Nodosilinea sp. FACHB-141: one gene and its partner. The protein of the gene in region 1 interacts with the protein of each later gene in a pairwise test. Links are inferred from orthologs where the notes say so. Each region holds a gene or a part of one and is shown on either strand. Other genes may lie near its edges.

Evidence for each region. Proteins that work in one complex are often made in the same cells at the same time.
Region 2: the proteins of leuS (region 1) and ligA interact in binary tests that used the Escherichia coli proteins (3 or more experiments, as listed by UniProt). The link is inferred for Nodosilinea sp. FACHB-141 from one-to-one orthologs.

Annotation. Positions count from the first base shown.
Region 1 is NZ_JACJPP010000018.1:176,690-180,264, reverse strand. The notes cover bases 163-3,298. They hold leuS (leucine--tRNA ligase), read right to left. Parts: upstream 2,959-3,298; coding sequence 367-2,958; downstream 163-366. Other genes in these bases: H6F59_RS19125 (chromophore lyase CpcT/CpeT), read right to left, coding at 3,149-3,298. Also shown: more of H6F59_RS19125, read right to left, coding at 3,299-3,575.
Region 2 is NZ_JACJPP010000002.1:2,095-5,332, reverse strand. Bases 247-3,238 are described here. They hold ligA (NAD-dependent DNA ligase LigA), read right to left. Parts: upstream 2,801-3,238; coding sequence 692-2,800; downstream 247-691. Other genes in these bases: H6F59_RS00025 (prolyl oligopeptidase family protein), read left to right, coding at 3,084-3,238. In the rest of the region: H6F59_RS00035 (EAL domain-containing protein), read right to left, coding at 1-244. UniProt on the Escherichia coli protein: DNA ligase that catalyzes the formation of phosphodiester linkages between 5'-phosphoryl and 3'-hydroxyl groups in double-stranded DNA using NAD as a coenzyme and as the energy source for the reaction.

The DNA.
Region 1 (3,575 bases):
GCTGTGGAACGGGGGCAGTTCACTTAGCTGGCGCATCCGCCATTGTGCTCATTGTGCCCCTAGGCTTTGTGAAAGTTGCATGAGTTTATATAACGTCAGCAAAGGTGCGGTCCATGCGGCAGAAATACAGTGTTTCGATGACCAGCATCAGCAAAAACTAGGCTAGTACCACGATACGTCACGACAAATGCTGACTCAGCGAAAGCTGTCGATTAACCCCTACCAGAGGATTGAGGAAATACGGCGATCGCTAATGATGCTGGTGCTAAAGCCCACCGTGACAGGTAGAGGCTAAACCAAACTAAATAACGGCACCACGCAGCGAAAGCCGCTGTATTGCATAAGGTGAACTGTAAAACAGGCTCTTTACCCCGCTACTACAAAGTTCACTAGCTTGCCTGGCACCACGATCACTTTCTTGATCTCCTTGCCTTCCAGGTAACGCTGAGCGACCTCAGATTCGCGGGCGTAGGTTTCTAGCGCCGCTTTGTCGGAGTCGGCGGGCACCTCTAGAGTGCCGCGCGTTTTGCCCATAATTTGGATGACCAGCGTGATTTCATCGACTACTAGGGCAACGGGGTCAAACACAGGCCAGGGGGCGCGGTGAACCGAGTCGGTGTTATCCAACTGGTGCCACAGTTCATCGGCCATGTGGGGCGCAAAGGGGGCCAGCAGCAGCACTAGCGCGCGCACACCCTCGGCATAGACAGGGGAGTTCTTGGCTGCAGAATCCGTGAGGGCGTTGCTGAGTTTCATAAGCTCTGAGACGGCGGTGTTGAACTGGTAGTCGCCATCGATGTCTTCGGTGATTGCCTGAATGGCGGTGTGGATGGCGCGACGCAGGGTTTTCTCATCTTTGGAGAGATCGGCGGCTGTATCCCCGGAGGGCGAACCACCATTCGCCCCTACGCTGGCGAGGTATTCGGTGACCAGTCGCCAGACGCGGTTGAGGAAGCGGAACTGCCCCTCCACGTCAGCGTCATCCCATTCCAAATCCTTCTCGGGGGGCGCTTTGAAGAGGATGAACATGCGGGCGGTGTCGGCCCCGTACTTAGCCAGCACCGATTTGGGGTCTACGCCGTTGTACTTCGACTTCGACATTTTTTCGTAGAACACCTCTAGGGCGTCGCCCGTGTCAGGATCCACAGGGTTCGTAGGATCAGCGACGTTTTCCGGGGCGACGTATTTGCCGGTCTTAGGGTTTTTGTAGGTGGTGTTTTGCACCATGCCCTGGGTCAGCAACCGCTCAAAGGGTTCATCGCAGGAGAGCAGGCCGCGATCGCGCAGCACCTTGGTAATAAACCGCGAATAAAGCAGGTGCAAAATGGCGTGCTCAATGCCGCCCACATACTGATCCACCGGCATCCAGCCGTTGGCCTGGGCTTGGGCAAAGGCCTGCTCGGGGTTTTTGGCATCGGTGTAGCGCAAAAAGTACCAGGACGAGTCGATAAAGGTGTCCATGGTGTCGGTTTCGCGCCGGGCGGGGCGGTTGCAGGTGGGGCAGGGCACATTCACCCAGTCGCCCAGCTGCGCCAGGGGCGAGGCTCCTCGCCCCGAAAATTCCACATCCTCGGGCAGGGTCACCGGCAGCTGCTCGTCAGGCACCGGCACAATGCCGCACTCGGGGCAGTGCACCACGGGGATAGGAACCCCCCAGTAGCGCTGGCGGGAAATCAGCCAGTCGCGCAGGCGGTAGTTGGCTTCGCCTTGGCCTTTGTCGTTAGATTCGAGCCAGTGAATGGCGGCTGGGACGCTCTCAGCCTCACCTTTACCCGCGGGAATGTCATTGAGCGGCCCAGAGTTGACCATGACGCCTTCCCCGGCCCAGGCGGCAGTCATGGTGTCGCCATCAATGGTTTCCCCTACCGGTTGCACCACGACCTTGATGGGTAGGCCAAACTTGCGAGCAAACTCAAAGTCGCGCTGGTCGTGGGCGGGCACCGCCATAATCGCCCCAGTGCCGTAGCCCATCAGTACGTAGTCTGCGATCCAGATGGGAATTTTGGCATCGTTGACGGGGTTCACGGCATAGCTGCCGGTCCACACGCCGGTTTTTTCACGGTCTTCGGCGGTGCGATCGATCTCGCTTTTAGCGGCGGCGGCCTTGCGGTAGTCGTCTACGGCAGCAACGCGATCGGGCGCAGTCAGCTTCTCCACCAGCGGATGCTCGGGCGACAGCACCATAAAGGTCGCCCCCCACAGGGTATCGGGCCGGGTGGTAAATACGGGCAGGGCATCCCCCGCCTCGCTTTTGAAGACTACCCGCGCTCCGGTCGATTTACCGATCCAGTTGGCCTGCATGGTGCGAACCCGCTCGGGCCAGCCGGGCAGCTTATTCAAATCTTGCAGTAGCTCTTCGGCATAGTCGGTAATTTTGAGGAACCACTGGCGCAGCAGCTTCTTCTCGACGATCGCCCCCGATCGCCACGACTTGCCCTCGCTATCTACCTGCTCGTTGGCCAGCACCGTTTGGTCGATGGGGTCCCAGTTGACCGCCGCCTCTTTCTGATAGGCCAGCCCCATCTGCAGCATCTGAATGAAAATCCACTGAGTCCAGCGATAGTAGTCGGGGGCACAGGTAGCTACCTCGCGCTCCCAGTCGTAGGAGAGGCCCAGTTCTTGCAGCTGCGCTCTCATCTGGGCAATATTTTGGTATGTCCACTTGGCTGGGTGAATGCCGCGATCGATCGCCGCATTTTCCGCTGGTAGACCAAAAGCATCCCAGCCCATGGGGTGCAGCACTCGGTAGCCCTGCATGCGGCGCACCCGTGCCACCACATCTGTAATCGTGTAGTTGCGCACATGACCCATGTGCAGGTTCCCCGACGGGTACGGAAACATAGACAGCGCGTAGAATTTTGGCTGATCGGGATTCTCGATCGCCCGATCTAGCCCTTGCTCGGCCCAAGCCTGCTGCCACTTCTTCTCGATGTCTGCGGGGATATATTTGGACTCCACGTCCTTGACTCCTAATGCTGCACTGGTGCGATGTTCCCCATCATAGCGATCAGTGGCGGCAGGGAGGCAAGTTGGTGTTGTGGAGTGATGGAGTAGGGGGGTGGGGAGTAGTGAGAACACCATTACCCCATTACCCGATCACTCCATTACCCCTTCTACTCCCATCACTCCATTACCCCTTCTACTCCCATCACTCCTTCACTTCATCCGCAAAGCTCGATCGCCGCTTAAACTCAAACGGCCCTGCCAACGATCCCCACAGGTGCTCGTGGGTTTCTGGGTCGCGGCCCCGGTCCCAGCTGACGAATTGGTCGGCGTCGATTTCAAATTCGCTATCTAAATAGGTAGTCTTGCCGTTGCGCTCAACCATGCAGGCTTTGCCGGGTTGAACCGCTCCCTTAAAGCTGTGGCCTGTCCAGTGGACAATCATGTCGCAGCCAGGGGTTTTTTCAAAATGGTCAGCAGTGAGTTTTGAGAGCTGATCGAGATTGCGAGAGGCTCCGTAGAAGGCTTCGGCGTCCTTGAGGGTGTAGTTCTCAATCAAAATGTGATCGCCCTGGGGGATGAGCTTCATGCCTCGGGCGCGGTAGGGCTGCTGGATCATAAAGTCGTAGGCC
Region 2 (3,238 bases), on another replicon or contig:
TTGAGTCACCCACGGCGATTGGTGGATGCTCTAAAGATGAATCGACATAGCGAAATCGGCGTCTACCACCCGAAAATTCAGCAATGAACGCCACCTCCATATCGAGGTAGAGGCGAATGGCGCATAGAGCATCGAGCACGACCTCATCGATCGATTCTCCCTCAGCACTAGATGCCGACAAAAAGACGTAAGGGAGCAACGATAGCTTGTTAGCTATCGGGTCCGGACCCAGTTGTCCAACCATTGAGCGGTACTCCAAACAGTATTCCGCAGCAGTACTTAAGACGATTTCAGTTTCAGATGGTTCTAGACGTAACCCGATAATTTGGCCAGGCCAAGAGCATAAGTACGGATATTTGGTTAACAACGGCTCTGTGGCATGGCATCACCGATATTCTCGGCTCAAGCCCTAAGGCTGCAAATCAGGGGATTACTTCATTTTGTATCACTCAGATACTATTATCGCCCCTATTAGGTGGCCAATTTTCTATAGAGAGGGATGGATTTTTCTATGCTAGCGCTGCCCCGCCCTAGAGGCGAAAATTAGATTACTAATTTGAGTAGATTGTCGAGTCAGTAGTGATGGGTTGGTAGTGGTTTGGGGTTTAAGGTGTATGGTTCACGGTTTGTCTTAAGCCTGAGATCCTGAGTTCTAGGTTCCCAGGGCTAATCACAACTAGCTTGGCGAGTACTATCCTTTCCCCAGCGCTAACAGGTCTGCTTCGGTGAGAATGGCAACGCCTAGACTCTCCGCTTTGACGAGTTTTGAGCCGGCTTTTTCACCCGCCACTAGGTAGTCGGTGGCTTTGCTAACGCTGCTGGTGACTTTGCCGCCAGCGGCTTCGATGATGTCGGTGGCCTGCTGGCGGGTAAGGGTGGGCAGGGTACCGGTGAGCACGAAGGTTTTGCCTTCTAGGGGGCCAGCGGCTGGGGCGGCGGCGGATTCTGCGGAGGCAAGTTGCAGACCAGCCTGTTGCAGGCGATCGATTAAGGTTTGGTTGGCAGGCACCTGGAACCATTCATAGACGGCCTGAGCGATTTCGGGGCCGATGCTGTGGACGGAGGCGATCGCCTCAGGGCTAGCGGCGGCGAGAGCGGCGGCACTGAGAAAATGCTGGGCCAAGGTTTTGGCATTGACAGCACCCACGTGGCGAATGCCCAAGGCGTAGAGCACCGAGGCCCAGGGGCGGGCTTTGGAGGCGGCGATCGCCCCCAGCAGCTTCTCGGCCAGCCGCTTACCCATGCGATCGAGAGGTGCTAGATCCTCTTCAGTTAGGCTGTAGAGATCGGCAACGGATCGGACCAAGCCCTGCTCCACCAACTGTTTTACCCACTTTTCGCCCAGGCCCTCAATGTCGAGGGCGTCGCGCCTGGCCCAGTGGATGATCGCCCCCTGCACGATCGCGGGGCAGGAGATATTGATGCAGCGGGTAACGGCACCGTCGTCGGGTTTGACCAGGGCGCTGCTGCACTGGGGGCAGTGGGTGGGCATGGCGATCGCGATCGCCCCGGCTGCTCGCAGCTCGGCCAGCACCCGCACCACTTCGGGAATGATCTCTCCAGCTTTGCGCACGATCACCGTATCGCCCTGGTGAATGTCGAGTTCGGCGAGGCGATCGGCGTTGTGCAGAGTGGCGCGAGCGACGGTGGTGCCCGCCAGCTGCACCGGGCGCAGCTCAGCCACGGGGGTCACTGCCCCGGTGCGGCCCACCTGAAAGCTGACGGATTCGAGGATGGTGGGCACCTCTTCAGCGGGATATTTAAGCGCTACCGCCCAGCGAGGAAATTTTTGGGTAAAGCCCAACTGCTGTTGGAGGGCAAAGTCGTTGAGTTTGACCACCACGCCATCGGTGAGGTAGGAGAGCTGAAGCCGCCGGGTAGCCCAATCATCGTAGTAGGCCTGCACGTCGTCAGCAGATTGGCAGAGCTGGCGGTTGGGGTTGACGCGAAAGCCCAGAGACTTGAGAAATTCGAGGGCCTGCCACTGGGTCGTGGGAGGGTGGGTGAGGGCCTGCGTTGGAGCATGGCTCGTGGCCTCGATTTGGGCCAGCTGATCGTCGTCAGCTCTTCCAATCACCGACTCATCCACGGCTTCTCCCCAGTGGACGGTGTAGGCAAAGAAGTCGAGCTTGCGGGCCGCGACAATGCGGGAGTCGAGCTGGCGCAGGGTGCCGGCGGCGGCGTTGCGGGGGTTGGCGAAGAGGGCTTCGCCCTTGGCGGTGCGATCGCGGTTAATCTGCTCAAACACATCCAGCGGGAGAAAGGCTTCGCCGCGCACTTCAACCACGGTTGGCGGGTTCTCGATGGCCAGTCGCAGGGGTACCGAGCGGATGGTGCGCACGTTGGGGGTAATATCTTCGCCGGCGGTGCCATCGCCTCGGGTAGCACCCCGCACCAGCAGACCATTTTCGTAGGTAAGGGCGATCGCGTTGCCGTCGATTTTCAGTTCAGCGACGTACTCTACCGCTCCAACGTCGGGGGCCTGCCGGCGCCAGCGGTCTTCCCAGGCGCGAAATTCGACCAGGTCAAAGGCATTCTCCAGGCTGTAGAGGGGGATGTTGTGGCGAATGGAGGTGAACTGGGTGGCGGGTCGCTCGCCAACGCGCTGGGTGGGGCTGTCGGGGGTGATCAGCTCGGGGTGGGCGGCTTCGAGGTCTTGCAGCTCGCGGTAGAGGCGATCGTAGACCTCATCAGGCAGGTCGGGGGCATCGAGCACGTAGTAGGCGTAGCTGGCGGCTTGCAGCTGCGACCTGAGCGTCTGCACCCTGGCCGCTGTGTCGTCGTTGCCGTTGTCGCCCATGGCTCGGTTTCCTAAAATCGCCCGGTGGCTAGTGTAGCGCTGCAATGCCCCCAGTGCCGCTCAGTTTCCGCCATTCGTCAATAGAGAATATGTATAGGTTCCAAAGCCTTGTGACCATAAATTTAGAAGTTTTTAGCAGCTATTCGAACACTGCTATAAAAAACTAGGCAAATAGCCCACCCTAGGCATGGATTCCTGAATTAACGAAGGGCATGATTACGTGCGCGATTCTCTACGGTTCTTGTTAGGGTTACTACTAGCCCTTGGTCTATCTCAAGCCCCTATGATTGCCAACTCCCTCACTTACCCCCCCAGCCCCCAGCACGACCAGGTCGATACCTACCACGGTGTGGCGGTACCTGATCCATACCGCTGGCTTGAAGACCCGCAATCTCCTGCCAGCCAGGAATGGATTGAGGCCCAGAATGCGGTTACTGA